Regions from separate parts of the Microbacterium sp. NPDC028030 genome, predicted to be linked through region 4. Evidence: predicted binding sites of a transcription regulator. Region 4 holds the regulator's gene; each other region holds the start of a gene.
What was found. Region 4 encodes LexA, which represses DNA repair genes until DNA is damaged. Its sites were predicted from a motif close to TCGAACANNTGTTCGA; they were not measured.
Positions count from the first base shown of each region.

Region 1: AB0E56_RS01565 (DUF222 domain-containing protein) is a predicted target of LexA. The motif match lies at 2,956-2,971, and genes of this name have one in related genera.
Region 2: recA (recombinase RecA) is a predicted target of LexA. The motif match lies at 2,230-2,245, and genes of this name have one in related genera.
Region 3: AB0E56_RS18945 (DUF222 domain-containing protein) is a predicted target of LexA. The motif match lies at 1,709-1,724, and genes of this name have one in related genera.

Region 1 is NZ_JBEZXF010000001.1:334,967-342,492, reverse strand. Features, by position in the region: gene AB0E56_RS01585 (DUF2520 domain-containing protein) at 1-709, shown strand, start outside; gene panC (pantoate--beta-alanine ligase) at 706-1,602, shown strand; gene panD (aspartate 1-decarboxylase) at 1,602-1,994, shown strand; gene panB (3-methyl-2-oxobutanoate hydroxymethyltransferase) at 1,991-2,878, shown strand; gene AB0E56_RS01565 (DUF222 domain-containing protein) at 3,002-4,330, shown strand; gene AB0E56_RS01560 (helix-turn-helix transcriptional regulator) at 4,458-4,691, opposite strand; gene AB0E56_RS01555 (DUF2975 domain-containing protein) at 4,691-5,179, opposite strand; gene AB0E56_RS01550 (glycosyltransferase) at 5,308-6,948, opposite strand; gene AB0E56_RS01545 (PadR family transcriptional regulator) at 7,078-7,526, shown strand, end outside.
Region 2 is NZ_JBEZXF010000002.1:725,677-733,202, forward strand. Features, by position in the region: gene miaB (tRNA (N6-isopentenyl adenosine(37)-C2)-methylthiotransferase MiaB) at 1-69, opposite strand, end outside; gene AB0E56_RS12395 (regulatory protein RecX) at 118-591, opposite strand; gene recA (recombinase RecA) at 984-2,033, opposite strand; gene AB0E56_RS12405 (DUF3046 domain-containing protein) at 2,304-2,528, opposite strand; gene AB0E56_RS12410 (helix-turn-helix transcriptional regulator) at 2,548-2,856, opposite strand; gene AB0E56_RS12415 (CinA family protein) at 2,998-3,480, opposite strand; gene pgsA (CDP-diacylglycerol--glycerol-3-phosphate 3-phosphatidyltransferase) at 3,477-4,055, opposite strand; gene AB0E56_RS12425 (DNA translocase FtsK 4TM domain-containing protein) at 4,055-6,772, opposite strand; gene AB0E56_RS12430 (GNAT family N-acetyltransferase) at 6,845-7,339, opposite strand.
Region 3 is NZ_JBEZXF010000005.1:18,099-25,624, reverse strand. Features, by position in the region: gene AB0E56_RS18950 (sugar-binding protein) at 1-221, shown strand, start outside; gene AB0E56_RS18945 (DUF222 domain-containing protein) at 363-1,679, opposite strand; gene AB0E56_RS18940 (alpha/beta hydrolase family protein) at 1,783-2,502, shown strand; gene AB0E56_RS18935 (spermine synthase) at 2,523-3,431, opposite strand; gene AB0E56_RS18930 (ABC-F family ATP-binding cassette domain-containing protein) at 3,542-5,380, shown strand; gene AB0E56_RS18925 (dihydrofolate reductase family protein) at 5,361-5,987, opposite strand; gene AB0E56_RS18920 (SRPBCC family protein) at 5,987-6,481, opposite strand; gene AB0E56_RS18915 (metalloregulator ArsR/SmtB family transcription factor) at 6,485-6,823, opposite strand; gene AB0E56_RS18910 (Na+/H+ antiporter) at 6,938-7,526, shown strand, end outside.
Region 4 is NZ_JBEZXF010000004.1:31,735-39,260, forward strand. Features, by position in the region: gene AB0E56_RS18225 (DUF1844 domain-containing protein) at 1-316, shown strand, start outside; gene AB0E56_RS18230 (SseB family protein) at 351-1,148, opposite strand; gene priA (bifunctional 1-(5-phosphoribosyl)-5-((5-phosphoribosylamino)methylideneamino)imidazole-4-carboxamide isomerase/phosphoribosylanthranilate isomerase PriA) at 1,132-1,878, opposite strand; gene hisH (imidazole glycerol phosphate synthase subunit HisH) at 1,982-2,617, opposite strand; gene hisB (imidazoleglycerol-phosphate dehydratase HisB) at 2,614-3,231, opposite strand; gene AB0E56_RS18250 (histidinol-phosphate transaminase) at 3,228-4,322, opposite strand; gene AB0E56_RS18255 (LysM peptidoglycan-binding domain-containing protein) at 4,377-4,745, opposite strand; gene lexA (transcriptional repressor LexA) at 5,033-5,719, shown strand; gene metE (5-methyltetrahydropteroyltriglutamate--homocysteine S-methyltransferase) at 5,786-7,526, opposite strand, start outside.

The sequences.
Region 1 (7,526 bases), on a different contig from region 4:
CGACATCGCGCTGCTCTGCGTCCCCGACGCGGCGATCCCAGCCGTGGCGTTCGTCGCCCGACCGCACGTGCGCCTCGTCGGACACGTGTCCGGTGCGACCCCGCTGACTGACGTCGACTTCAGCCTCCACCCGCTGCAGACCTTCACCGGTTCGGAGACGCCCGAGGTGTTCCAGGGCATCGGCGCGGCGATCGACGGCCGCACGGACGAGGCGTTCGAGGTCGCCGATGCCCTCGTCCGCGCACTCGGCGCACGTCCGTTCGCAGTCGACGACGAGCACCGTGCGAGCTATCACGCGGCCGCATCGTTCGCGTCGAACTTCGTCCTCACCGTGCTCGATGCGGCGGAGCAGCTCGCTTCGGCCGCACGCATCCCCGAGAGCGAGGCGCGCGAACTCCTCGCGCCGCTCGTCCGGCGCACCGTCGAGAACTGGACGAGCCTCGGCGCTCAGCAGGCCCTCACCGGACCGATCGCCCGAGGCGACACAGACACGGTCGCCCGCCAGAGGTCGGCGGCGGCGGAGCTCGAACTTCAGGACCTGTTCGACGCCCTCGCCGCCGCCACGCAGACGATCGCCTCCTGCACGCCGAAGACCGGGCACGGACGTCGGGAGGGCGCACGGATGCAGGGAGAAACCCGTCCGTTCCACCCGACATCCGTACCTTCTCCCGACAAGACGAGCGCGGAGCCGAAGGAGTCCCCGGCATGAGAATCCTCCGCACGATCCCCGAGGTGCGGGCAGCCGTCGGTCACGCCCGAGGCGATGGCGCGACCGTCGGCCTCGTCCCCACGATGGGCGCCTTCCACGACGGGCACCTCTCTCTGATGCGGGAGGCGCGCGCCGCATCCGACCTCGTGATCGTGTCGCTCTTCGTCAACCCGACCCAGTTCGGTGCGAACGAGGACCTCGGCTCCTACCCGCGTGATGAAGACCGCGACGCCGCGCTCGCCGAGGCCGCGGGCGTCGACATCCTCTTCGCGCCCACGGCATCCGAGATCTACCCCGACGGGTTCGCCACCACGATCCACGTCGCGGGGCTCACCGACGTGCTCGACGGCGCGAGCCGCGGTGCGCACCACTTCGACGGGGTCGCCACGGTCGTCACGAAGCTGTTCGGGATCGTCCGGCCGGATGCGGCGTACTTCGGGCAGAAGGATGCGCAGCAGGTGCTCGTCGTCCGCCGCGTCGTGCGCGACCTCGACCTCGACGTGCGGATCGTCGCGTGTCCCATCGTGCGCGAGACCGACGGGCTCGCCATGAGTTCGCGGAACGTCTATCTCGACCAGGAGGCACGCGCACAGGCGACCGCCCTCAACCGCGCGCTCGACACCGCCGCGGACGTGTTCGCGGCAGGCGCGCGGGATGCCGGCAGCATCCTCTCGGCCGCTCGTCGGGCGCTCGGAGAGGCGGGGATCGACCCCGAGTACCTCGAGCTGCGGGATGCCGAGACGCTGCGGCCACTGGCCCGTGTCGACCGTGATGCCCTGCTCGCCGTCGCGGCGCACGTCGGCGCTGCGCGTCTGATCGACAACCACCTCCTCTCCCTGACCGACACAGCCACCGCCGGCCCGAGCGCCACCGACCCGAAGGGCGACGCCTGATGCGACGCACCATGCTCAAGTCGAAGATCCACCGCGCGACCATCACCGCGAGCGACCTGAACTACGTCGGCTCGATCACGATCGACCCCATCCTGCTCGAGGCCGCCGACATCCTCCCGCACGAGCAGGTGCACGTCGTCGACGTCGACAACGGTGCCCGCTTCGAGACCTACACTCTCGTCGGCGAGCGGGGCTCCGGTGTCATCCAGGTCAACGGCGCCGCCGCGCGCCTCGTCCACACCGGAGACACGATCATCGTCATCTCGTACGCCGACTATTCGCGCGACGACCTCGCGAGCTACGAGCCTGTCGTCGTGCACGTCGACCGCGGCAACGCGATCATCCAGGTCGACGACGCCGTCGATCTCCTGTTGACGGAGGCACGCGCATGAGTGCCCACGCCGCCCCGGCGAAGCGTGTGACGCTCGCCGCGCTCGCCGCGAAGAAGGACGCCGGCGAGCCCATCGTCATGGTCACCGCGTACGATCACCCCGGCGCGCAGATCGTCGAGGCGGCGGGCGTCGACGTCGTGCTGGTGGGCGACTCTGCCGCCATGACCGTCCTGGGCTACGACAGCACAGTCCCGGTCACGATCGACGAGATGCTCATGCTCACCAAGGCGGTGCGGCGCGGGCTGACGAGGCCGCTGCTCGTCGGCGACCTGCCGTTCGGATCATATGAGGCGTCGGACGAGCTGGCCATCGCGACGGCACAGCGCTTCGTCAAGGAGGCGGGCTGCGACCTCGTGAAGATCGAGCGTGGCGGAACGACCGTCGACCGGGCGCGCGCTCTGGTGCAGGCCGGCATCCCCGTGGTCGGACACGTGGGGCTCACGCCGCAGACGGCCACCGCGCTCGGCGGCTACCGTGCGCAGGGCCGCACCGCCGACGCCGCGCTCGCCGTGATCGACGACGCCGTCGCCCTGCAGGAGGCCGGGTGCTCGATGCTCGTCGTCGAGGCGATCCCCTCCGAAGTGACGGAGGTCCTGGTGTCGCGCCTCGACATCCCGGTGATCGGCATCGGCGCTGGAGCGGATGCCGACGGGCAGGTGCTCGTGTTCCACGACCTGCTCGGGCTCTACGACGGGGGAGCGGCCAAGTTCGTGAAGCGCTACGCCGAACTGCGCGTGGCAGCGGTCGCGGGCGTCGAAGCGTATGCGACCGAGGTCCGTGAAGGCGTGTACCCGGCGCCTGAGCACGGCTACGCGATGGCGGCAGGGGAGTCTGACCGGCTGCAGGAGCTGCTGTCCGCCGGTGATTCCATACATCGTGCATAACTTCGAATCTGAGTGAAAGTTGTGCAGGAAGTGTTCCCGGGTGGCGGGGCTGTTCGTGCGGAATCTCGGTATATGATTCGAACAAACCTTCTAGACTGAGGTGCTCCCGCGATACCATGAAGCATGTCCACATTGACCGGGTTGCACGAGGCGATGGCTCACCTCGACGCGGCCTGGGCCGGAGCCGATGAGGCGACCGATCTCTCTCGCGGGCAGCTGATCGCCGTCAACGACGCGATCGGCGCGCTGCAGCGCCGGCTCGATGCCGTGCACGTCGATGTGGCCGCTGGCATCACCCGCGAATCGCGCCCCGAGCTCGGGCCGGAGAGTCTGGCCAAGCAGCAGGGGTTCCGCACTCCCGCCAAGCTCATCGCCGCGACGACCGGAGTGTCGACCGGCGACGCTCTCCGCCTGGTGAAGGTGGGCGAGGCCACGGCCCCGCGCACCGACCTGATTGGATCGCGCCTTCCTGCGCGCTACCCCGTGGTTCGAGAGGCCCTCGGCACGGGTGCGCTCAGCGCACAGGCGGCTGCCCTCATCATCGCTCTCCTCGAGAGGTGTCGAGTCGCGGCCGGTGCCGATCGCATCGCCGCGGGGGAACGGATGCTCACCGAGGCTGCGGAGGGGTTGGCGCTCGACGACGTCCGCAAGCTCATCGTCCGCGCCGAGGCGTGGCTCGACCCGGACGGTGTCGAGCCACGCTCGGAAGAGCAGCGCGCACGCCGTTCCCTCACGATCTTCGAACGCGACGGGATGGTGCACCTGAACGCGCAGCTCGACGCAGAGACCGCAGCGCCGATCGTGACCGCGATCCGCGGATACGTCACGGCGGCCTTCGCCGCGCGCCAGGACGCCCCCGCTGGGACGTCACCGGATGCCGACCGGCGCTCCGTGCCCATGATCCAGGCGGATGCGCTGGCCGTCTTCTGTGGGCATGTGCTCGGCTGCGAGCAGCGGGTGCCTCTGGCCGGCGCGACGGTGGTCGTGCGGATCGGGGTGGAGGAGCTGGAGTCCGGCAGCGGGTCGGCCACGGTCGACGGTCTCGACCAGCCGGTCAGCGTGGGAGCGGCACGACGGATGGCCGCGGGCGGCGGGGTGATCCCGTGCGTGTTGGGCGCCGGGAGTGAAGTGCTCGACTGGGGTCGGGAGAAACGGCTCTTCACTCGGGCGCAACGCCTCGCTCTGGTCGAGCGAGACGGCGGGTGCGCCATGTGCGGTCTGCCGCCCGAGATGTCGAAAGCGCACCACATCCGCTGGTGGAGACGAGATCACGGACCGACCGATCTCTCCAACGGAGTGCTTCTCTGCGAGACCTGTCATCACCGGATCCACGACAACGGGTGGGAGATCCGGATCGAAGGGCCGCGGGTATGGTTCGTGCCGCCGGGATATGTCGACCCCGCGCGGAAGCCGCGTCTTGGCGGGCGGGCTCGCTTCGACATCGCCGCCTGATAGCCGGGGCCAGGATCGGGTGTCGGGTGTTGGGGTCGGTGTCGGTGTCGGTGTCGGTGTCGGTGTCGGTGTCGGTGTCGGTGTCGGTGTCGGTGTCGGTGTCGGGTGTCGGGTGTCGGTCCGGCGATCAGGTATTCGGGGATCGGGTGGCGGCGGCGTCGGGTACCCAGCGCAACAGGTCACCCGGTTGGCACTCCAGCACGGTGCACAGCGCGTCGAGAGTCGTGAACCGCACCGCCTTCGCTCGGCCGTTCTTCAGCACGGCGAGGTTGGTCGGCGTGATGCCGATCCGGTCGGCCAGCTCGCCGACGCTCATCTTCCTCCGCGCCATCATCACGTCGATGTCGACCACGACCGGCATCAGATCACCTCGTCGTCGAGCTCGGAGCGAAGCGACCGTGCTTCGGCATCGCGGTCGATCGCCTGACGCAACAGTGCCTTCATCACGACGACGAGCAGCGCCACGCCGGCGAGCACGACCCCCGCGCCGCCGATCAATGCGATGAGGCCCGGCGCGACCGATCCCGGTGCGAGCAGCGCTGCGAGGATCCAGGTGAGCGCGGCCGCCACGAGGATCGCCCCGATGATCACATCGACGTAGCGGAACGACGACTCCGAGAAGATCGATCCCCGCCGCACCTTCGTAAGCAGCAGCCACACGCAGACCCCGAACACCTGCAGCGTGCCGACCCCGAGCACGACGATCGACACCAGCAAGATCCGGCCCCACAGCTCCTCCTGTGCAAGGTCCAGCCACAGCAGCGGCACGATGACCGTCTGCACCACCAGCGACCCCAGCAGCGCGACCGCGATCACGACCCGCAGCACCACGATCGTCACTCTGCTCATGAGCCTGCCTCTCGTCGAAGAACAGCAGGAATCTATCGTTAATCGTTCGATCAGGCAAGCGGAGCGAGCACGTGCTCGACGCCGAGGAGGTGCCGGGAAACGCCGAGAGTGCCGAGAAGACGCCGCGCTCAGCCCCGGCGGACGGCCTTGCGCAGTCGACGGATGGCACGGCCGGCAGCATCCTTCATCCGACCACCGGGCCACTCTCGGCGCAGTTCCACGACGCCATCCCCCGTCGCCACGAGCGTGCACGGGCGCCCGGCCAGCATCGGAGAGCGACCGAGACGCGCGAGAGTCGCGGGCTCGGCATGGAGCGGAACCTCGAACGTCCAGCCCGCTCGACGCACTTTCACGATGAGGCGACCGCCGCGGGAGTCGTCCTGCGCGTCGAACACCTTTAGCGGGTCGATCGAAACGGCCACCGTGGCGAGGTCGCGAGGTCGACGGCCGGCGAGATGACGATCATCGCCGGTCTCCTCTCGGAGGAACACATCGACGCGGTCGTTGCGAAGCTCGCGATCGACGACCAGGAGGTCTGGGGGCAGGCCGTCGACCGACGACAGCGGCAGCGACGTGAGGCGGGTCGACTTCTTCTGCCCGCTCGCGCTCGAATCGGTATCCGACGCGTCCGTGGCAACCGTCTCGAACACCAGGGCGTCCCGACCGTCGTTCGTGATGTCGACCCGCAGCGTCAGATACAGGCCTCCGCCCCGCGACCAACGCGCCGCCGTCACCACGGCCCGACAGGTCAGCCCCGCCTCGAACCCCGCCAGGGACACGAGATCCGCTCGACGATCCGCACGGAGCAGCGCGGCACGGATCCGGTTCGGGAAACCGAGCCCGCTGTCGACCCCGGGCCCGAAGCGCTTCTGCACCAGCGGCGTGACCACGTCGAGCAGTCGTTCCCGATAGTCGTCGGGGTACTTCACCATCCGCCGACCCGCGACCCGCTTCAAGATCTTCCCGCGGAACCAGTGTCGGAGGAGGCGATCGCGCAGCCGCCCAGGCTCCGTGTGCGCCTCGACGACATCGAGCACCGTCTCGAGGTGCGGGAAGTACGTCTCGGGATCGATGCGCGCAGAGCTCGCGCTCCCCGGCTCCTTGACCCACGCGTAGCAGGGCACGCTCGCGAGAACCGAGATCGTCGACGCCGCGAAGTACGCCCGCATCACGAACAGGTGATCCTCGAGCCGTACCCGCCCCTCCGGGAAGCGGATCCCGTTCTCGCGGAGGAACGCTGTGCGGAACAGCTTGTGCGGCGTGAGCATCTCGAGAAGCGGATCGGTGCCGAGCTTCGCATCGGGGATGTCGCGGCGGAAGATGCGGCTCGGCAGGGGTCGGCCGATCCCGACCTCCTTGCCGACCACCACATCGGACACGTTCGCATCCGCGTAGTCGCACAGCTTCTCGAGCGCGGTGTCGAACAGGTAGTCGTCCTGATCGACGAATTGCACGTACGTGCCGCGAGCGGCGTCGACGCCGTGGTTGCGGGGCATCCCGGGCCACCCGGAATGCGGAAGCGACAGCACGCGCACGTGCGGACGGGTGCGGGCGACCTCGGCCAGACGCGCACCCGTCGGCTCGCCCGATCCGTCATCGCACAGCAGCACCTCGAACGCGGTCGGCGCCAGGCTCTGACGGTCGAGCGACGCGATGAGATCGTCGAATGACGGTCCTGGCCGGAAGACCGGGACGACGACACTCACTCGGATGCCGGACTGACCGCTGCCGCGCTCCGACTGCGCGCTGTTCTCCCCCGTGGCTGACACCCTCAGAGTGGAACACGACTTCCTGTGCGCGTCATCAGGCTTGCATTGCGCCCGGGCGTGTGAAACTCCCACCCCACCCTCAGGGTTAACGATATATCGTTGAGTATCGTTCACGACTGGGAGGTCATCATGAACAACGCATTCCCCTCCAACCCGTTCGGCGGCAACAGCGGCTCCGGGAGCAACGGCGGCTCCGGCGGCCTCTTCGGCGGATCCGGGTTCGGCAGCGGCCCCGGCGGTCCGGCATCCGCGATCTTCGAGGCCATGGACCAGCTGCGCAAGTCGTTCGAATCGCGCCCCTCCGGCGGATCGCGCATGGCCCGCGGCGACGTCCGCACGGCCGTGTTGTCGCTCCTCGCCGAGAAGCCGATGCACGGCTACCAGATCATCAACGAGATCGCCGAGCGCAGTGGCGGCACGTGGAAGCCGAGCGCCGGCTCCGTGTACCCGACGCTGCAGCTGCTCGCCGACGAAGGCCTCATCGAGGCCGAGGAGCAGAACGGCCGCAAGACCTACTCGCTCACCGAGGCCGGACGCGCGGTCGCTGACGAGACCACCGAGGCGCCCGCGCCCTGGGA
Region 2 (7,526 bases), on a different contig from region 4:
TCGGCCATCGACGTCGACGGCCGCCGACGAAGCGCTGATGATCGTCGGTTCGCTGCGCGGAATAGTCATGATTGATCCATTGTACGAGCCGCCTCCGGCCACAGCCGCGCCGTTCTCTCAGTCGGAATCGACGAAACGGACGCCGGAGGTCGAACTGCCGAACGTCGTCTCCCGCAGCGCTGTCTTCGCCGCCTTCATGGCCACCGCACCGTTGTATCCGCGCCGCGACAACTGCCCCACCAGACGCCGAAGCGCGGTGTCATGGTCGAGCCGACTCAGGGAGCGCGCTTTTCCACGGACGAAGTCGAGCGCTCGCTCGTCGTCGTCATCCGGTAACTCGTCGAGCGCCCTGTCGATCACATCTCGAGGGATGCCGCGTTGGGCGAGCGCGCGCGACAGGGCGACTCTCCCCTGCCCCTTCCGCTCGACTCCCGACGCCACCAGGACACCGGCGAGGGCCTCGTCGTCGAGGTAGCCCCGACGACAGAAATCGTCGATGACGTCGTCGACGGTCCCCGATTCGAGTTCGAAACCGCGCAAGACCTGCCGGGCCTCCGAGACGGAGAGCGAGCGAGCGCGCAACTTGCGCACGAGAGACTCTTCAGCCGCGACGCGTGCCTCGTCAAGAGACTCCCCGTCGTCAGGCGCCGCATCCTGTCCACTCAGCGCCCGAAGACGAGAAGCCTCGGCCACAGTCGAGTGCGGCGACTCCGACCCGGGCCTGCGGGACCCCCCGCGCGCCGGATGACGGTCGCTGGGGCTGCCCCCATCGACCGCACCGGACGGGTGCACTGCGCTGGACGGGGTGTCCCACGTCGAGCGCCAGACGCCGGCATCTCCGGCCCGAGGCGATGAGACGTCTGCAGCACGCTCTTCCTCGACGTGAGAACTCTCGGGCTTGCGGTCATTCCTCCTCGAGGAGCCACCGAAAAGGGGGGTGATGGGGGCGATCCGATCAGGATCGCCCCCACGCTCGTCGTTCATCAGGCCGGACGACGCTCTGCGAGCTCGTCAGCGGCCGCGGGAGCCGCGACCTGTGCACCGATGCCGAGCTTCTGCTTGATCTGCGTCTCGATCGCCAGTGCGATGTCCGGGTTGTTCAGCAGGAACGTACGTGCGTTCTCCTTGCCCTGACCCAGCTGATCGCCGTCGTAGGTGTACCACGAGCCCGACTTCTTCACGATGGCGTGCTCGACACCGAAGTCGATCAGGCTGCCCTCGCGCGAGATCCCGACCCCGTAGAGGATGTCGAACTCGGCCTGCTTGAAAGGCGGAGCCATCTTGTTCTTGACGACCTTCACCCTCGTGCGGTTTCCGACGGCGTCGGTACCGTCCTTGAGCGTCTCGATACGACGGATGTCCATGCGGACGGACGCGTAGAACTTGAGCGCCTTGCCACCCGCGGTGGTCTCGGGCGACCCGAAGAACACGCCGATCTTCTCGCGGAGCTGGTTGATGAAGATCATGGTGGTGTTCGTCTGGTTCAGACCACCGGTCAGCTTTCGCAGTGCCTGCGACATGAGTCGGGCCTGCAGGCCCACGTGCGAGTCACCCATCTCGCCCTCGATCTCGGCTCGCGGTACGAGCGCCGCGACGGAGTCGATCACGATGAGGTCGATCGCACCGGACCGGACGAGCATGTCGGCGATCTCGAGGGCCTGCTCACCTGTATCGGGCTGCGACACGAGAAGTGCGTCGATGTCGACGCCGAGCTTCGCCGCGTAGTCGGGGTCGAGCGCGTGCTCGGCGTCGATGAACGCTGCGATGCCACCGGCGCGCTGCGCATTTGCGATCGCGTGCAGAGTCAGTGTCGTCTTACCCGAGGACTCAGGTCCGTAGATCTCGACGATTCGGCCACGCGGGAGGCCTCCGACGCCGAGGGCGACATCGAGGGCGATGGAGCCGGTGGGGATGACGGCCACGGGGGCGCGCTCATCGCTGCCCAGCCGCATGACCGAGCCCTTTCCGAACTGGCGGTCGATCTGGGCGAGGGCGGTCTCGAGGGACTTCTCGCGGTCGGCGGGTGATGGCATGATGTGCTCCTTCTGCGCGCGTGGTGCCGCCTGTAGGCTGTCGCGGCGCTCCCGGCTGGGAGCAACTCTCCGACAAGGCGTATGGCTCTTCGGCCTGCTCTCCACCGTAGGAGGGGCCACCGACAACGACTCGGCGATCCCACCGGAAGTGCAGATCGGCTTCTCTGAACCACTTGTGTAGAAGACTACGCTCGTTTCGAACACATCTTCGACGACACGCCGAAATCATCTCGCGCTGTACCGTACGTTGCGGACGTGACGCGAATCGGCTCAGCGCTTGCGAGGCTCCTGCCGGCCCACGCCGTAGCGGCGATCCTCGGGGACATCCATCTCGGTGCAGAGAGCGAGCCAGATCTCCCTGGGTGGGGTCCCGTCGGCGAGAGCCTCCACCGCAGTCCGGCCCCGGAGTGCCGTCAGCCCGAGATCGTTCACCAGCGAAGTGGCTCGCGCCTGGAACTCCGTATCCACGGCACGAAGGAACTCGCTACGACGCATCGATTCCCCTGGTGGGAGGTCAGTGCAGCGAGAGCTGCGGCTCGACCGAGGCGACGAGATCGTCGGGAACCACGTCGGGGAACACCTGGATGCCCTCGAGCACGGAGATGCGGTCTCCGACCTCGCGCATGATCGTGGAGATGGGCACATCGAGCGCATCGGCGACGGATGCGAGGATCTCGCTCGACGCCTCTTTCTGACCTCGCTCCACCTCACTGAGGTAGCCGAGCGCAACCGATGCCTTGCTTGCGACCTGCCGGAGCGTGCGCCCCTTCTGCAGGCGGAAGTCCCTCAGCACATCGCCGATTTCCTGTCGTACAAGAATCATCGGAACCTCCTCCCCAAGTGATCGATCGAGGTCTCCCCCGATGAGACAGCCAGTCTAATACCCCTGGCATGCACAGAATCTACCCCTGCACTCTGTGGTTTGAATGTGAGCACATCTGAGATAACCCCGGCGATGCCCACACTATTCCGCAAGAGTCTCGAGCACCGCGTCGAGCGCGGCATCCACCGTCTGCGCGCGTATCTCTTCACGATCTCCGTGGAAGAGGAACGCCTTCGTCCGCGAGGTGAACGGCGTCACGACACCGATGTGCACAGTCCCCACCGGCTGGCCGTCGGGCGAATCGGGACCCGCGATCCCGGTGGTGGAAACGCCGACGTCGGCGCTCCTTCCCTGCACCCGCACGACGCGGCGCACACCGTCGGCCATCTGCTCGGCCACCCTGGGATGCACCGGTCCGTGCGCCGCCAGGAGCTGCCCCTCGACGCCGAGAACTGCGGCCTTGACCTCCGTCGCGTATGCCACGACTCCGCCGAGCAGCACAGACGATGCGCCGGGGACCGAGACGATCTCCGCGCACAGCGCACCTCCGGTGAGCGACTCCGCGACGCCCATCGTCCAGCCGCGCCCGCGCAACGCCGACAGCACGGCGTCGGCGACGCTCATGCCCGCTTCTGTCGGGATCCGCGCACCTGGGCGACGATGTAGTCGACACCGCTGGCCACTGTGAGCAGCAGCACGATGATCATCAGGACGAACGTGACCAGCGTCCAGGCCTCGAGTCCGATCAGGACATGGAGCGGAAGCAGCGCCCAGCCGAGGGCGACGCCCTGGAAGGCCGTCTTGATCTTGCCCATCCAGGCGGCGGCGACGACGTGCTCACTAGCGACCATGAGGCGATGAACGGTGATCCCCCACTCACGCACCAGGATGATCGCGACGATCCACCAGTTCACCTCGCCGAGAATCGCCAACCCGATGAACCCCGCACCCGTGAGCAGCTTGTCGGCTATCGGATCCCAGAGCTTGCCGAAGTCGCTGACGATGTCGTACTTACGCGCCAGGTACCCGTCGACCCAGTCGGTGGAGATGCCGACGATGAAGAGGACCGCTGCGGTCCAGCGCAGTGCGGGTGCGACGTCCCCATACGTTCCACCGAGCAGCAGGAGCACGAAGAAGATGACCGCGAGCGGGATGCGCGCAACCGTGATGGCGTTGGGCAGCTGCCGGGGAATGGCCATCAGTCGCGTCCCGTCAGACCCCAGGCGTCTTCGTCGCCCTCGGTTTCGACCTCGGGGAGACCCTCGTACTGCGCGGCGATCGGATCGTGCGCAGCGGGCAGAGGCGGGACGGGAGGGGCTGCTGGCGACGCGGAGCCGGACGGAGCCGCGGGGACGTCCTCACCACGCAACTTCGCCATCACCTGCGGCAGCTGTTCCGCTGTCGCGAGCACGTCTCGCGCCTTCGACCCCTCGGAGGGTCCCACGATCTCGCGGGACTCCAGCAGGTCCATCAGCCGGCCCGCCTTCGCGAATCCGACACGCAGTTTGCGCTGAAGCATCGACGTCGAGCCGAACTGGGACGAGACGATTAGCTCGGCGGCCGCGAGCAGCAGCTCCAGGTCGTCTCCGATGTCCTCGTCGACTTCCTTCTTCTTGGTCGGTTCCAGAGCCTCCTGCACGTCGGGACGATAGTCGGGACGGGCCTGACGCGTGACGTGCTTGACGACCGCGTCGATCTCCTTCTCGTCGACCCATGCACCCTGCAAGCGGAACGGCTTGGAGGAACCCATCGGCGAGAACAACGCATCACCCTGACCGATGAGCTTGTCGGCTCCCGGACTGTCGAGGATGACGCGGCTGTCGGTGACGCTGGTCACAGCGAACGCGAGTCGGGACGGGACGTTGGCCTTGATGAGGCCGGTGACGACATCGACGCTGGGGCGCTGCGTCGCGAGGACCAAATGGATGCCGGACGCGCGCGCGAGCTGGGTGATGCGGACGATCGAGTCCTCGACATCACGCGGGGCGACCATCATGAGGTCGGCGAGCTCGTCGACCACCACCAGCAGATAGGGGTACGGCTTGAGCACCCGCTCACTGCCGACCGGCACCTCGACCTCGCCGGCACGCACCGCGCGATTGAAGTCGTCGATGTGGCGGAACCCGAACGACGCGAGGTCGTCGTACCGCATGTCCATCTCCTTCACGACCCACTGCAGCGCCTCGGCGGCCTTCTTCGGGTTCGTGATGATGGGCGTGATCAGATGCGGAACGCCCGCGTAACTCGTCAGCTCGACGCGCTTGGGGTCGATCAGGACCATGCGCACATCGGCCGGCCGCGCCCGCATCAGCAAGCTCGTGATCATGGAGTTCACGAAGCTCGACTTACCCGAGCCCGTCGAACCCGCCACCAGCAGGTGGGGCATCTTGGCGAGATTCGCGATCACGATGTTGCCGCCGACGTCCTTGCCGACGCCGATCGTCATCGGGTGGGTGCTCTTCTGCGCCGCGGGCGAGCGGAGCACATCGCCGAGGGCGACCATCTCCTTGTCGGCGTTGGGAATCTCGATCCCGATCGCGCTCTTGCCGGGGATGGGCGAGAGGATACGCACGTCGTTCGACGCCACAGCGTAGGCGAAGTTGTTGCTCAGCTGGAGGATCTTCTCCACCTTGACCCCGTGCCCGACCTCGACCTCGTACTGCGTGACCGTCGGACCGCGGGAGAAACCGGTCACCTTCGCGTCCACCTTGAACTGCGTGAGCACGCTGGTGATCTGCTCGATCACCTTGTCTGTGGCTTCGGACCGCAGGACAGGGGGCGGACCTTCGACCAGGAGACCCGGAGAGGGCAGGATGTACGGAGCGACCGGCGCCTGCGGGCCCCGGTCGCCGGGACCTTCGGTGCCGAACCCGTCGAGGCCGGGGAGCTCCGGCACCTCGCCGGTGTCGGATGAATCATCGAGGAGGGCGGTGGTCTGCTGCTCGGCGAGCGAGTCGGCGACCGAGCGGACGTCGGACAGCACCTCGGTCGCGGCGTCATACGGGTTCTCGACCACGACCGCCTGGTCATACGCGGGCGTCGGCTCCGATGTGGTGAGCAGCGCGGTGATGTCGTCGGACCCGAGCGTGCCCTCGTCGGGATCCTCTTCGCGTCCCGTCTTGTTCCGGCGCCACCAGGGCAGCACGTCGGGGTCATCGACCTTGTCGGCGTCGTCGATCGCCGTCGCGTCCGCCGAAGGCTTCTGGGGGCGCTCCGCGTCGAACATCCACGCGTAAAGGTCGCCGAGTCGAGAGCCGATGCGATTCGGGGGCGTCTTCGTCAGGATGAGAATGCTGAGCACTGCGAGGAGGGACAGGATGACGTACGCGGGGATGTCCGTCAGGTACGTCAACGGCTGACCGACCAACCACCCCAGCAGACCTCCGGCCTCACTGAGCGCGGGCATGCCCTGGTTCGGATGCGGACGGGGCCCTGCGACGTGGAAGATGCCCGACAGGGCGAGGACGAACAGCCCGAAGCCGATACCGATGCGCCCGTTGTCGTGCACGGAAGAGGGATGGCGGAACAGCCACCCCGCGAGGAGCAGAAGCAGCACCGGCATGATGAAGGCGACGCGCCCGACGAAGAGGCCGACGGAGTAGGCGCTGATGTTCGCGGCGACCTCGTTGCCGATGAAGAACCACTCGTTCACCGCACCGAGCGCGGCGAGCAGCACCAGCAGGAAGGGGAACCCGTCTCGGCGGTCGTCCTTGTCGAGGGTCTCCGGTCCGAACGCCCGGAAGAGCCCGCCGACACCGTGTGCGAGTCCGGCCCAGGCACGGACAGCGACGGAGGGCTTGTCGGCCTCGTCGATGTACTTCTTCGGAGCGGGCTGGGCCTTGGGAGCCGTCTGCCGCTTGGGGCGCGACGGTGCGCTGGTCGACGCGCGCTCAGTCTTCGTGGAACTCCTGGCCATGCTCTCACGTTACGGCCAACACCCGACATCCCCGCGCAATGACGCGGCTTTCCGCGGATCCGACGTGCTCGATCAGGCCGTCCGGCGCGCCATTGTGTCGCGGGTTGCGCCCTCGGCCACCACGGCGAATCCCTCGGCGCGATACAAGTTGCGAGCGAAGTTGTCGCGCTCGACGCTCAGACTGATCCGCGCGTGCCCCTGCGAGGCGGCGAGCTGGATGAGACCACGTAAGAGGGAGCGGCCGACCCCGCGTGCTCGCCAGAGCGGATGCACACCGATGATCAGTTCGGGCACCGCGACTCCAACGAATCCGAAACCCGGCGCGTTCTGCGGGAGCATCCGATACCACGCTGCGCCTACAGGAACGCCACCGAGCTCGGTCGCCACGAGACCGTCGTCAGCCGCTCGCTGCCACCCCGCGAGATACCGCCGATGCTCCGACGACATCAGCACCTCGTGCCGCGGTCGCAGTCCCCCGGCGCGCCAGTTCGCCGCCTCGACGAGCATGTCGCCGAGGAACACCGCATCGGTCTGCGCGGCCCGACGGAGGGCGAATCCGCTGTCCATGACGAGAGCCTAGGACGCGGGTGTTACGTCACCATGTCGGGCAGCCGTGAGTACCGGACACGTCGTCGGTGATGTAGAGTACTTCTCGTTCGCAGTATCATGTTACATATCAGGAGGAAAGATGTACTGCTGCTTCTATTTCATCCAGGCGCTCCTCAACTGCTTCTGCGGGTCCGCCGGCGGTTCC
Region 3 (7,526 bases), on a different contig from region 4:
TCAACAAGGACACCACGCTGCTCGTGGAGCAGGCCATCAAGATGGTCGGCCAGCTGCAGAAGGGTGAAGAGGTCGACGTCAACGACACCGAGCAGTACGACAACGGCGTCAAGGTCGTTCCCTCCTACCTGCTGCCTCCGGTCATCGTCACCAAGGAGAACGCGGCCGAGGCCTACGCCAACGTCCCGAGCCTCCTCGAGATCGTGAAGTCGTACGAGTAAGACGCACTGACACCGTCACAGCGCGACACGTCACCGTCGCACCGCGACACCGTCCTCACGGAAATGCGAACCGTCCGGGCCTTCGGGTCCGGGCGGTTCGTCGTCTCCCGACTCGGGCGGTCCGTCGTGGCGACACGGGTCTCAGAACGGGACGGGTGCGGGATCGGCCGCAGTGAACGTCACCGTGTTCTGCAATGGCGGCCGGTCGATGTATGTGCGACCGGTCGGGCTCGTCCACTTCAACACTCCGCCGGGGCGCTGGTCGACGTTCCAGGGGGAGTGGTGCTTGAGCATGTGATGTCGGCGGCAGAAGGCGGAGAGGTTCGTGTCCGACGTCGCCCCACCGGTCGAGGCGGCGTGAGTGTGATCGAGGTCGCATTTCCGCGCCGCGATCCCACACCCCGGGAACCTGCAGCGCTGATCCCGCGCGCGCAGATGTCGCCGCAGCTGCTCGCTCGGACGGTAACGGTCGACCGCGAGCAGCGCACCGGAGATCGGATGCGTCAGCACACGGTCCCAGCCGGTCGCGGAACCCGCCATCGTGCGAGCGGTCGCGAGGTCGATGGGGATCGTCCCGTCGAGTTCGGCCGGCGGCGTCGTCGTCGTCGTCGGAGCGTCGTCGTCCATCAGCGTCAGCACCGGCACGGTGACCTCGATCCTGGCGCGGATCTCACCGAGCAGACCCTCCTCGGTCTCGTGCCCCGCAGGCGTGCCCGTGAGAACGAGGTCGGCGAGCAGATCGGCGCGCAACTGGTCGACCGTGCGGTCGTCGGTGGGAAGTGTGGCGGCGGCATCCCTCGCCGCTCGGGCGTTCTCCTCCTGCACCGCATGCGCCATCTGGGACAGCCGGTCGAACATGCCGTGCAGCAGCACGGCCGGACCTCTCGCCCCGAGTTCGGCCATCCCGTCGTCGAGATCCTTCACCCACACGCGCCGCAACTCACGGGCATCGCGATGGCGCTCGGTGATGCTGCGCTCCTGGAACCGCTCCGCGATGCGCCGTGCCATCCGCCGCAGCCTGTTGGGTGACTCGTGCACGGCGAGCTCGATCACCTCGGCGGCGTAGGCGGCACGGTCGGTGTCGTCGTCGAGATGTGCTCCCGCCTCGACGATCACCCGCGCGTGCGCGGCGGTGATCCGCCCGTCGCCCTGTGCCTGCCACACGGTGGGGAACCGCTCCACCAGCCAGGAGGCCTCCGCCATCCGGCGCTCGATCGTGCGGTCGCTCACATGCTGCGCCGCACCGATCTCGGCCGCGACCGTGCGGATCGCCATGTCGCCGTGATCGGGATGCGCTCCCGCGCGCGCGATGTCGACGGCGAGGCGCCCGGCCATCGCCAGCATGCCGTCGCGAGCCGCCTGCATGCTGCTCAGCGTCGCCTCCGCGGCCTCCAACGACGCGACCAGATCGGCGAGCATTGCCAGCTGGGTGTCGGTCGCGTCGAGCAGTGCGGTCATGACGACAGCCCATCACAGGTCACAGACATTCGAAGAAAGATTCGATAAGCTCCCCACCGTAAGATCGTCACGAAACGATAACGACCGTGATTGACTGAACCGGATGCTCCTCCACGCACTCGACGTCGGCGAAGGCCCCCGCACGGCCGTCCTGCTCCACGGCCTCATGGGTTCGAGCGAGAGCTGGTGGCGCGTCATCCCGTGCCTCGTGGACCGCGGCTATCGAGTGATCGCGCTGGACCTTCCCGGCCATGGCCTCTCTCCCCGGGATCCGGAGCTCACGATCGAGCGGGCGGCGTCGGCCGTCGTGGCGACCGTGCGCGCTCTGGCTCCCGACGAGCCGGTCGAGGCCATCGGCCACTCGTACGGGGCCACGGTGCTCGCTGCCGCCGCGGTGCAGCTGCGGCCCGAACGGACCGTCTATGTCGACGCGCCCCTCGCCCTCACCGGGGGCGCCGATAGACAAGCGCTCACGGCCGCGTACGCGCAGGATAGGCTCCTGCGGATGTCGCCGGACGCGCTCAGAGCGACCCGACCGTTCTACTCGGAGACGGATGCCGAGGTGGAGGCTCGAGCTGCCGCGCGGTTCGACCCCGCGACCTCGGCATCCGTCTCCTGCGGTCCAGACCGGGCGTGGGAGGCGGCGCCGGGGTCGATCGTGATCCGCGCCGATCCGAGCGCCTGGGTCACCGACGAGGATGTGCGCCGGTTCGAGCAGAGCGGTGTCGAGGTCCGCAGCATCCCGGGTGCGGCACACACCGTCTGGTACAGCCACTTCGACGGGTTCACGGCGTCGCTCCCTGAGATGTTCGGCGGAGGCTGAGCCCGCCGCGCCGAGGAGCGCTAGTCCCAGAGCGGGTCGTCGGGGTCGGGGGAGTCCGTGCCGTCGGCGTCTGTCATGATGCGCGCGTCGGCGATCCATGTCGTCAGGTCGCCATCGTGGAGCATGTGGGGTCGCGGTGTGCCGAGGAGGTCGGGTGTCGCCACGACGTCCAACGGCTCGTCGCTCGCGAAGATCACGACGTTGCCGAGCGGTCCCTCGTCATCGTCCGGCTCTGCGTCGAGGACGACGGCGATGTGGGCGAAGATGGAGTTCAGTGTGGCCGTCTGTCGCCGCGAATACTCGAACGGATGCCCGTCGAGCAGATTCACGGCCACGACTCCGTCTGCGGCGGAGCGTGCGGCGACCCGGCGGTAGAACTCCTGGCTGGCCACACGGTGGCGGATGACGGCGGCATCCCAGAGATCGACGACGGTGAAACGCGCATCCACCCACTCGGTGTCGACCGCGGTGCGCCCGACCGTCGCGGCGCCGGGAACGGGGGAGGGGGATGCCGGCACCGACGGCCGGGACTCGTGCGGAAGCTCTGCGTCGGCGATCGTCCGCGCATCGCCGAAGATGACTCGCAGATCGGCGGTGGCGGCCAGGGGCAGTGCGGCGATCACCGCTTCGTAGAGGGCGGGCTCGAACTCGACCACGAGCTGCGGCGATCCGGTGCGCGTCGCCTCGACGTAGCGCGCCAGGGTGAGCGCTCCGGCTCCCAGATGAACCGTGAAAAGCGGAGCGCTCGGCTCAGCGGCGGCATCGATCGCCCTGGCGATGTGCCGGATGTAGGCGTAGTCGAGCGCCGTGGGATCGGTCATCGAGACGACCGACTGCGGGATTCCGTCGACGCTGAGTTCGTAGCGACCGGGTCGCTTCCGCGACTGCACCAGCTTCGCCTCGCGGTCGTCGAGCATGAGCGAGAACATCCGGCGATTCCTTGGCACCCGTCGATCTTAGGTCGGGCGGTGTCGGTCGGAGTCCGCCTGCCGCGGAACCGGCCGTCGCGCCCGTCATCCCCGACTACCCTTGAGGGAACATGGCACATCTTCTGGGGGCCGAAGCCCTGCACCTCGAATATCCGACCAGAGTCGTCTTCGACTCCGTGACCCTGGGGATCGAGGAGGGCGACCGCATCGGCATCGTCGGCCGCAACGGCGACGGCAAGTCCAGCCTCCTCGGGATGCTCGCCGGGATCAAAGAGCCCGACTCGGGCCGCGTCACGGTGCGGGGCGGCACGCGCATCGGCGTGCTCGACCAGGCCGACACCCTTCCCGACGACCTGACGATCAGCGCCGCCGTCGTCGGCGACACCCCGGAGTACGAGTGGGCGGGCGATGCGCGCATCCGCGACGTGATCGACGGGCTCCTCACCGATCTGCCGTGGGATGCCGAGATCGGCTCGCTCAGCGGTGGCCAGCGCCGTCGCGTCTCCCTCGCCAAGCTGCTCACCGGCGACTGGGACGTCATCGCCCTCGACGAGCCGACCAACCACCTCGACGTCGAGGCGATCACGTGGCTCGCCGCGCACCTCAAGAAGCGCTGGTCGCCGAACTCGGGTGCCCTGATGGTCGTCACCCACGACCGGTGGTTCCTCGACGAGATCTGCACCGAGACGTGGGAGGTGCACGACCGCATCGTGGACCCCTTCGAGGGCGGCTACGCGGCGTACATCCTGCAGCGCGTCGAACGCGACCGGATGGCTGCCGCCACCGAGGCGAAGCGTCAGAACCTGGCCAAGAAGGAGCTCGCGTGGCTCCGGCGCGGCGCACCGGCGCGCACGGCCAAGCCCAAGTTCCGCATCGATGCGGCGAACGAGCTCATCGCCGACGTGCCGGAGATCCGCGACACGGTGTCGCTGCAGTCGCTCGCAGTCTCACGCCTCGGCAAGGACGTGGTGGATCTGCTCGATGTCGGAGTGACCTACCCCACCGCGGACGGGGGCGAGAAGGTCGTCCTCAAGGATGTCGAATGGCGCATCGCACCAGGGGAGCGCACCGGCATCCTCGGGGTGAACGGCGCAGGCAAGTCCACGCTGCTCGGGCTCATCTCGGGCACCGTCGAGCCGACGGTGGGTCGCGTCAAGCGCGGCACGACCGTGAACGTGAAGACCCTGACGCAGCGTCTCGACGAGCTCGAGCAGTACTGGAAGGACCCGGTGCGGGTGGTCATCTCCGGCCTGCGCACCTCGTACACGCTCGGCGCCGGCTCGAAGGCGCAGGACCTCACGCCCGGGCAGCTCCTGGAGCGTCTCGGCTTCTCGTCGGCACAGCTGTCGACGCCGGTCAAAGACCTCTCGGGTGGGCAGCAGCGCCGTCTGCAGCTGCTCCTCGTGCTCCTCGAACAGCCCAACGTGCTGATCCTCGACGAGCCGACGAACGACATGGACACCGACATGCTGGCCGCGATCGAAGACCTGCTCGACTCTTGGTCGGGCACGCTGCTGGTCGTCAGCCATGACCGCTACTTCCTGGAGCGGGTCACCGACCAGCAGTATGCGATCCTTCCCGGTCCGGACGGCGCTGGCCACCTGCGTCACCTTCCCGGCGGTGTGGACGAGTACCTGCGTCTGCGGGAGCGGCAGGACGCCGCGACCCCGAAGCAGACCGCGACCGCCGCAGCGACGGCGACATCGAGCACGGCCGCCACGGGCCTGGACGGAGCGGCCCTGCGCGCGGCGCAGAAGGAGGTGTCGGCCCTCGAGCGACGCATCCAGAAGCTCACCCAGCAGGTCAACGCCGCCAAGAGCGCCCTCGCCGACCACGATCAGTCGGACTACGAAGGGCTGGGCGAGCGGATGAAGAAGATCGGCGAGCAGCAGGCCGAGATCGAAGAGCTGGAGCTGCGCTGGTTCGAGCTCACCGAGGAGATCGGCTGACCCGATAGCGAAGGTGCGTGGTGCGGGGTGAAGGCTCCGCGTCTCGCAGTTCGAGAACCACCCGCTTCGGGTCCACGCCATCGAACAGGCGGATACCGCGGCCGAACAGCACAGGCGAGAGCGCGACGTGGAATTCGTCCACCAGGCCGGCGTTGAGACACTGCACGATCGTCGTGGCGCCGCCCGCGATACGCACGTCCCGCGGGCCGGCCGCTGCACGCGCACGTTCGAGTGCCGCCTCGATGCCGTCGTTCACGAAATGGAACGTCGTCCCGCCCCGGCGCTCCCACGGCGCACGCTCCTCGTGTGTCACGACGAAGACCGGGGTGTGGAACGGCGGATCGTCCGGCCACGCGTGCTCGCCGGCGTCGAACATCCGCTTGCCCATCACGCTCGCGCCGGTGCGCTCGAAAGTCTCGCGCACGATGTCGTTGTCGCGGCCCTCCTCGCCGCCGTCGCCGAGCTTCAGGTTCTCGCGGAAGTGCCGCTGGCGGAAAACCCACTTCTGGAGCTCCATCCACTGCTGTCCCATCAGCTCTTCCGGGGAGTCGGGGGCGATGTAGCCGTCCAGCGACATCGAGACGCTGAAGAACACGGTGCCGGCCATCAGTGCTGTCCTCCATCCCGCACGAGCTCGCCGACGTACCCGGCCAGACTCACCAGCGTCTGTCGACCGCCCTCGATCGCCCCGTGCTTCTCGATCGCCGCGTCGCGCAGCGCCGTGGTCGCGAAAACGGTGAGCATCTCGATCCGGGTCTTCTCCCCGTCCGCAGTGAAGGTGAGGACCGACTCGAACGCGTCGGGGTCGTCGCGATGTTCACCGTGCCGCAGGGCGATCCGCGCCGGAGGCTCGATCTCGGTCCACGCGATCCACTCGGGGTAGTCGGTGCCGTCGGGCCCGTGCATCACGAACTCCCATTCGCCGCCGACGCGGAACTCGAATGATCGCGTGGTGGTGGTGAAGCCGGTGGGACCCCACCATCGCGAGAGGTGCCGCACCTCGGTGAACGCCTCGAACACCAGCTCCCGAGGCGCGTCGATCACTCTCGAGAGCACGATCTCCCGGTCGGCGGTCGGCGCCACCCGTCCTGTCGTCTGCATCCGCTAGTCCTGCCTCTCGTTCTTGAGTTCCTGCACATATGCATCCAGTCGGTCGAAGCTCTCGCTCCAGAACCGCTCGAATCCGCCCGACCACTCGTGCACCGCTCGCAGGCCGCTGGCATCCAGGGCGTAGAGGCGCTGCTTGCCCGCTCGGCGGTCCCGGACCAGGCCCACTTCTCGGAGCACGCGAAGGTGCTTCGACGTGCCCGGCTGGGACATGCCCAAGTCCTCCGACAGCGCTGTCGCTGCTCGTTCGCCGTCGCGCAGCAGGGTCAGGATCTGCCGACGCCGAGGCTCGGCGATCGCATTGAACACATCCGAGGTCGTCGCTGCTCGTGCCATGACAGCAACATATACCCATATGGGAAAGTATGTCCAGCGGCACTCAGGGCGACTGGGCGGAAGAGATCGGCTGACGGAGGAATATCCTTCTCTCACCGCTGTTGGGAGGTAGGGATGGAAGGCCTCGAAGTAACAGTCCTGCTCGGACTCACGATTCTCGTCGGAACCCTGATCGCCCCGCGCGTGCGTCTCGCGCTGCCCCTCGTCCTGGTCATCTTCGGTCTGCTGCTGGGCTTCGTCCCGCAGCTGCGCGAGGTCCAGCTGCCGCCCGAGACGGTGCTGCTGCTGTTCCTCCCGGTGATGCTCTTCTGGGAGAGCCTGACCACATCGCTGCGGTCGATCCGCCGGGACTTCCGCTACATCCTCCCGATGAGCACGGTGCTCGTCGTCGCCTCGGCGTTCGCGGTCGCCGGCATCGGCGTGCTCTTCGGGATGCCGTGGGAGATCGCCCTCATCCTCGGCGCAGCCGTCGCGCCACCTGATGCCACTGCCGTCGCGGCGCTCGGACGACTGCTCCCGCGGCGCATGTTCATGAAGCTCAAGGCCGAGAGCCTCACCAACGACGGCACGGCCCTCGTGCTGTACGCCATCGCGGTGTCGCTCGCGCTCGGCGGCCAGATCACCCCGCTGTCGGTCACGCTCGATGTGCTGATCTCGTACGTCGGCGGTATCGCGGCGGGTGTGGTGATCGCGGGTCTCGGCT
Region 4 (7,526 bases):
CCGAGACATCGCCGATGTCCCCGCGGTCGAGGTGATCACCACCGCCGCCGTGCACCTCATGAGCGCGGCCGCCGTCAAGCTCGGCCTCGCCGACGATCCGGATGCCGCGGCACAGCTCGACCTCGATGAGGCCCGCAAGCTCATCAACGCCCTGGCCGGCCTCATCACCGCCGGCGCACCGGAGATCAGCGACATGCACGCACGGTCGCTGCGAGACGGGCTCCGGTCGCTGCAGCTCGCGTTTCGCGAAGCATCCTCGATCCCCGACCCGATCGGCAAGGGCCCGGGCGAGAAGTGGACCGGCCCGGTCACGTGATCCGTCGGTCGCGCGTCGACTGGAGAGGCTGCAGTCAGGCGCTGCGGCGGAGCTTGACCGTGAGGGAGTCCGCGAGCACGGCGACCCGGTCGTCGGCTGCCCAGCGCTGAGCCAAGCGAGACATCACCGCGTCGAGCACGTCGCGCTCGAGGCCGTCCACGAGTTCCAGGATCACGATCAGCTCCGGCCCGCGCAGGCGCGCATCGGGGTCACCGGAAGCCACGGCGACGTCGATCACCGCCAACTCGTGCGCCACGCTCTCCTGGAGCGCGGTGTACACCTCGGTCGAGAGGAAGCTCGGCTCCCACGGGTGCTCCTGGGCGATCGCCCACACCGCGGGCCGCCGGATCACGAACTCCGTGTCGGAGGTCGGGTCGAGCACGATGAGATCGGTGTCCTCCGCAGAGGCGGCCAGCGCGGCGCGCAGCGCCTCGACCGGGATGGGCCGCGCGGCGGGATCCCACTTCCGCATCGCGTCGACCGACGAGAAGACGGGTTGCACGCGGCGGCCATCCGGAGCGGCCACCGTCACGATCGACAGCTCCTGCGTCTTGTCGACGGCGAGCCCGTTCGGTGCGACGCCCTCTTCGCCCTTCTCGGCGATCAACGGGATCAGCACGCGCGCGGAGCGGAAGGCGTCGACGACCTCGACCTGGCTGCCTTCCCCCGCGCGGAAACGCAGGAGCGCGGCGAGCAGTGCGGGATCGGCGGAGCCGTCGTCCGCCGCGTGCGGGTTCGACTCGAAGCTGCGTCCCTCCCAGGGGACTCCGGCCGAGTCGCCGTGGTTGTGCGACTCCGGCCCGCAGGCGTGTCCGTCAGTCTCCGGCGACATCCAGTGCCTCAGCCAGGGTGAACGCGCCGGCGTAGAGAGCCTTGCCGACGATCGCACCTTCCACACCGAGGGGGACGAGATCGCGGAGGGCCGCGATGTCGTCGAGGTTCGAGATGCCGCCGGACGCGACGACCGGCTTCGGCGTGCGCGCGGTGACCTCCCGCAGCAGCTCGAGGTTGGGTCCGCGGAGCGTGCCGTCCTTGGTGACGTCGGTGACCACGTAGCGGCTGCAGCCGGCGTCCTCCAGGCGCTCGAGCACCTCCCAGAGGTCGCCGCCCTCCTTGGTCCAGCCGCGTGCGGCGAGCGTCGTGCCCCGCACATCGAGGCCGACCGCGATCGCCTCGCCGTAACGGCCGATCACGTCGGCTGCCCACTCGGGGTTCTCCAGCGCTGCGGTGCCCAGGTTGATCCGGGTGGCGCCGCTCTCTAGTGCCGCTTCCAGCGTCGCGTCGTCGCGGATGCCACCGGAGAGCTCGATGTTCACGCCCTTGAACTGCTTGATCACCTTGCGCAGGATCGGTGCATTGCTGCCGCGCCCGAACGCCGCGTCGAGGTCGACGAGGTGGATCCACTTCGCGCCCTGCGCTGCCCACTCCCCTGCGGCGTCGAGCGGGTCGCCGTAGCTCGTCTCGGAGCCGGCCTCACCCTGGGTCAGGCGGACGGCCTTGCCCCCGGCGACATCGACCGCGGGAAGGAGCGTGAGCGAGGGGGACTGCGCGAAGTCGTTCATGGGGTCCTTGCATCGGGAAGGTCTGCGGCCCGGACCGGGCACGAGAACCGAGGGTAGTCGGCCGACGGGCGGCTGACAAAACGGATGACGTCGACGGTCGGGGTCAGAGACTCCCGACCCAGTTGCGCAGCAGTTGGATGCCCGCTTCACCCGACTTCTCCGGGTGGAACTGCGTCGCCGACAACGGCCCGTTCTCGACGGCTGCGAGGAACGGATCGCCGTACGTCGTCCAGGTGAGGACAGGCTCGGGGAACGGGGGGATGACGTCGAGCTCCCAGGACTGCGCCGCGTAGGAGTGCACGAAGTAGAAGCGCTCCTCCTCGAGTCCGCGGAACAGGACGCTGTCGGCTCCGGGCGCGACCGTGTTCCACCCCATGTGGGGAAGCACCGGCGCATTGAGCTCGGTGACGGCTCCCGGCCACTCCCCCAAGCCCTCCGTGTCGTGCCCTCGCTCGACGCCGTGCGCGAAGAGGACCTGCATGCCGACGCAGATGCCCATCACCGGGCGGCCTCCGGCCAGCCGACGGTCGATGATCTCGTCGCCGCCGTGCGCATGCAGCGCATCGCGGACGGCTTGGAACGCACCGACGCCCGGAACCAGGAGTCCATCGGCCTCGAGCGCCGCCGTGCGATCGCGCGTCAGCACCGCATCCGCTCCGGCCGCGGCCAGCGCCTTGACCGCGGAGTGGACATTGCCCGACTCGTAGTCGAAGACCGCGACCCGGGGCGTCCTGCTCACAGTGCCCCCTTGGTGGAGGGTATGCCATCGACCAGCGGATCCAGAGCCTTGGCCTGGCGGAACGCCCGGGCGAAGGCCTTGTACTCCGCCTCGGCGATGTGATGCGGGTCGCGTCCGCCCAGCACGCGCACGTGCACCGTCAACGCCGCGTTGAACGTGATGGCCTCGAACGAGTGACGCACCAGCGACCCCGTGAAGTGCCCCCCGACCAGGTGGTGCTCGAACCCCGCGGGCTCGCCCGTGTGAACGAGGTACGGGCGTCCGGAGATGTCGACGACCGCCTGCGCGAGAGCCTCGTCCAGCGGCACGAGCGCGTCACCGTAGCGGGAGATCCCCGACTTGTCGCCGAGAGCCTCGAGGATCGCCTGTCCGAGCACGATGGAGACGTCTTCCACGGTGTGGTGCGCGTCGATGTCGGTGTCGCCCGAAGCGCGCACGGTGAGGTCGGTGAGCGAGTGCTTCGCGAAGGCCGTGAGCATGTGGTCGAAGAAGGGCACCGAGGTGTCGATGCGGCTCGCACCCGTGCCGTCGAGGTTCAGCTCGAGCTCGACGGTTGACTCCGACGTGCTGCGGACGCGGCTGGCGGTGCGCGGTGTCGTTCCGGGGGTGCTCATGATGCCGATCCTATCGAGGCGAGAGCGTCGAGGAACGCCGTGGTCTCGGCCTCGGTGCCCGCGCTCACCCTGAGGTGTCCGGGGATCCCGACATCGCGCACCAGCACACCGCGGTCGTACAGCTGCTGCCACGTCGAGTGCGGATCCGCCACCCCGCCGAACAGGACGAAGTTCGACCACGACTCGTGCGGGGTGTAGCCGAGCGCTTCGAGAGTCGCGGTGATCCGGTCGCGCTGCTCGACGATCTCCTCGACCATCCCGAGCATGACGTCGGCGTTGCGCAGTGCCGCGACGGCGGCCGCCTGCGTGAGCGCACTCAGGTGATACGGCAGGCGCACCAGGCGCAGTGCATCGATGAACGTGGGATCGGCCGCCAGATATCCGACACGGGCGCCGGCGAAGGCGAAGGCCTTGCTCATCGTGCGGGAGACCGCGAGGCGAGGACGCCCTTCGAGGAGCGTCAAGGCCGAGGGCGCGTCGTGCGGTGCGAACTCCTGGTACGCCTCATCCACGATCACGATCCCCCGGGCGGCCTCGTACACGGCCTCGACCACATCGAGTCCGAGCGGAGTGCCCGTGGGGTTGTTGGGCGTGCACAGGATGATCACGTCGGGGTCGGCGGCGCGCACCTGCTCCGCGGCTTCCTCGGGGGTGATCGTGTAGTCGGGCTGCCGCGTGCCTGCGATCCAACGGGCACCGGTGCCCTGCGTGATGAGCGGGTACATCGAGTAGGTGGGTGCGAAGCCGAACGCGGTGCGCCCCGGCCCTCCGAAGGCCTGGAGGATGTGCTGGAGCACCTCGTTCGAACCGTTCCCTGCCCAGATCTGGTCGGCGGAGAGGCCGTGCCCCAAATACTCGGCGAAGGCCTCGCGAAGTGCCGTGAACTCCCGGTCGGGGTACCGGTTGACCTCGTGGATCGCCACCGCGATGTCGTCGAGGATGTCGCTCGCGACGGCATCCGGGATCGGATGCGTGTTCTCGTTCACGTTCAACGCGATCGGGAGGGGCGCCTGCGGTGCACCGTAGGGCGTCAGACCGCGAAGATCATCACGAAGAGGAAGATCATTGAGGGAGAGGGTCACCCTCCCCATGTTAAGCGGCTGGTCGGGCGGATGACGAAACGTCGCCTCGTCTCCCGCGCCGCCTCAGTCCGCGTACTCCGCCGGGATCGCGAGCTCCTGCCCGACCTGGAGTCCACCGCTGCGCAGCAGGTTCATGCGGCTGATCTCGCCGATGACGTCACGGGGGTCGGAGTTCGGAGCGACGGCGGTGGCGATCGACCAGAGAGTGTCTCCCGGCATGACCGTCACGGTCTCGACCGCCGCGACGGCGGTGTCCGCACCGGAGGCGGCGGCGCTGCCTCCGCTGAGTGCCGCGAACGCGATGCCGGCGGCCAGAGGGAGGGAGGCGAGAGCGAGCAGCACGCCACGTCCACGCGCGGTCAGTCGGAGTCGCGTGGCCGGACGAGCCTGCGCCGGGATGATCGCTGCGGTGCTGAAGCTGATGCTGCTCATGTCGTGCTCCTTAGCCTGTCCCTCGGCCGGAGCCTCGGGGAAGTTGGCGTAGCGTTCGCATTCCCGACTCGGCCGGGAGCCGTGAATGCGAAGCTACGTACCGAAGATATCTTCGAGTTCGAACATCTGTCAAGTATTCTTCGAAACCACCTCCGCTTTTCGGGCGACACGCTCGAACAGATCTACCAGATCGCGCCGATTCTCGGATACGGTTTCGATAAGAACACCCCACCACGGGCCTCCGACATTCGAAGAGCGACGTCGGATCACCGCACTTAAGGAGCACCATGAGCGAGAACTCGGCCCCCGAGTCGGAGGCACCGCGGACGCGCCGTCGCAAGAGCCTGAGCCCGAAGCAGATGGCGATCCTCGAGGTCATCCAGAACTCCATCGCGCACCACGGCTACCCGCCGAGCATGCGCGAGATCGGAGACGCCGTCGGCCTCAAGTCCCTCTCGAGCGTGACGCACCAGCTGGGGCAGCTCGAGCTGAGCGGCTACCTGCGCCGCGACCCCGGCAAGACGCGGGCCATGGAGGTGCTGATCGATCTCCCCGGGGCGAGCGGTGAGAACCCGGCCGACGTGGCGACGCCGGTCGGAGACGCCGCCCTCGTCCCCCTGGTGGGCCGGATCGCGGCCGGCGTGCCGATCACGGCGGACCAGCAGGTCGAGGAGATCTTCCCCCTCCCGCGGCAGCTCGTCGGCAAAGGCGACCTGTTCATGCTCAAGGTGTCGGGCGAGTCGATGATCGATGCCGCCATCTGCGACGGCGACTGGGTGGTCGTCCGCTCGCAGAACAATGCGGAGAACGGCGAGATCGTCGCCGCCATGCTCGACGGCGAGGCCACGGTCAAGGTGCTCCGCCGCCGCGACGGCCACACCTGGCTCCTCCCCCGCAACTCCTCCTTCGAACCGATCCTCGGCGACGAATCGGTGGTGCTGGGCAAGGTCGTGGCGGTGCTCCGCGCCGTCTGACCCTTCACGCTTCACGACGAAGGCCCTCCCGGGATCCGGGAGGGCCTTCGAGCGGTACAGGCGGAATCAGGCCGTGACGTTCACGTCCTCACGCACACGACGGGTCGCCTCGACGATGTTGCGCAGAGACGCGGTGGTCTCGTCGTATCCACGGGTCTTCAGGCCGCAGTCCGGGTTCACCCAGAGCTGACGGGTCGGGATCTCCTCCACCGCCCGGCGCAGGAGCGACTCGACCTCCTCCACCGTGGGCACGCGCGGCGAGTGGATGTCGTACACGCCGGGCCCGATGCCGTGGTCGAAACCGACCTCCGCGATGTCGGCGACGACCTCCATCCTGCTGCGGGCCGCCTCGATCGAGGTCACGTCGGCATCCAGGGCGCGGATCGCATCGATCACGACGCCGAACTCGGAGTAGCACAGGTGCGTGTGCACCTGTGTGCCGGCCGCTGCGCCGCCCGTGGCGAGGCGGAAGGACGCCACCGACCAGTCGAGGTAGGCGGGCTGGTCGGCCTTCTTCAGCGGGAGGAGCTCGCGCAGTGCGGGTTCGTCGACCTGGATGATCGCGATACCGGCCTTCTCGAGGTCGGTGATCTCGTCACGCAGGGCGAGAGCCACCTGGTTCGCGGTCTCGCCGAGTGGCTGGTCGTCGCGCACGAACGACCACGCGAGGATCGTCACGGGCCCCGTGAGCATGCCCTTCATGTGCTTCGTCGTCAACGACTGCGCGTAGCTCGACCAGTCCACCGTGATCGGCGCGGGTCGCGACACGTCGCCCCAGAGGATCGACGGACGCGTGGCACGGGAGCCGTAGGACTGCACCCAGCCGTTCTCCGTGACCGCGAAGCCGTCGAGGTTCTCCGCGAAGTACTGGACCATGTCGTTGCGTTCCGGCTCGCCGTGCACCAGCACGTCGAGCCCGAGGTCCTCCTGCAGCGAGACCACGCTGGCGACCTCACGGCGCAGGAAGTCGTCATAGTCCTCTGCCGGGATCTCGCCGCGTGTGAAGCGGGCGCGCGCTCGACGGATGTCGCCGGTCTGGGGGAACGAGCCGATGGTCGTGAGCGGCAGGGCGGGAAGGTCGAGTGCTTCCTGTGCGATCTCCCGCTCCTCGTAGGAGACCCGCGAGAAGTCGGCATCGCCGAGCACACGCTGACGCACCGCTCCGTCACGCACACCGGGGGCGCCGAGACGGTCCGCGAGTGCTGCGGATGCCGCGTCGAGCTCCGCGGCGATCTCGCTCCGTCCCGCCACGAGACCGCGGGCGAGCACACCGACCTGCTCGACCTTCTGGTCCGCGAACGCCAGCCAGGAGACCAGTCGAGCGTCGAGCTGCGACTCGTCCGCGACATCGTGGGGCACGTGCAGCAGCGAGGTCGACGTGGCGGCCGCGACAGGCGCACCGAGCGCACGGAGGTCTTCGAGCGCGCCGAAGGCCTTCGCGAGGTCACCGCGCCAGATGTTGTGTCCGTCGACGACACCGCCGACGAGGGTCTTGCCCTCGAGCCCGGCTGCCGCGGCAGGAACACCCCCGCGCACGAGGTCGACCGCGATGGCCTCGATCGGCGCCGCCGCCAGCACGGGGAACACCGCTCCGAGCTCGGCGTACGGCGCGGCGACCAGGATCGACGGGCGATCGCTCGCACCGCCGAGCACGGCCAGAGCCCGCTCGGCCGCTTCCGACAGCTGCGCGACCCCCGCGGGGAGGGACTCGCTCACGAGCGCCGGCTCGTCGAGCTGCACCCACTCCGCACCTGCGGCCCGAAGCTTCGCGAGCAGCTCGACATACACCGGGAGCACATCCTCGAGG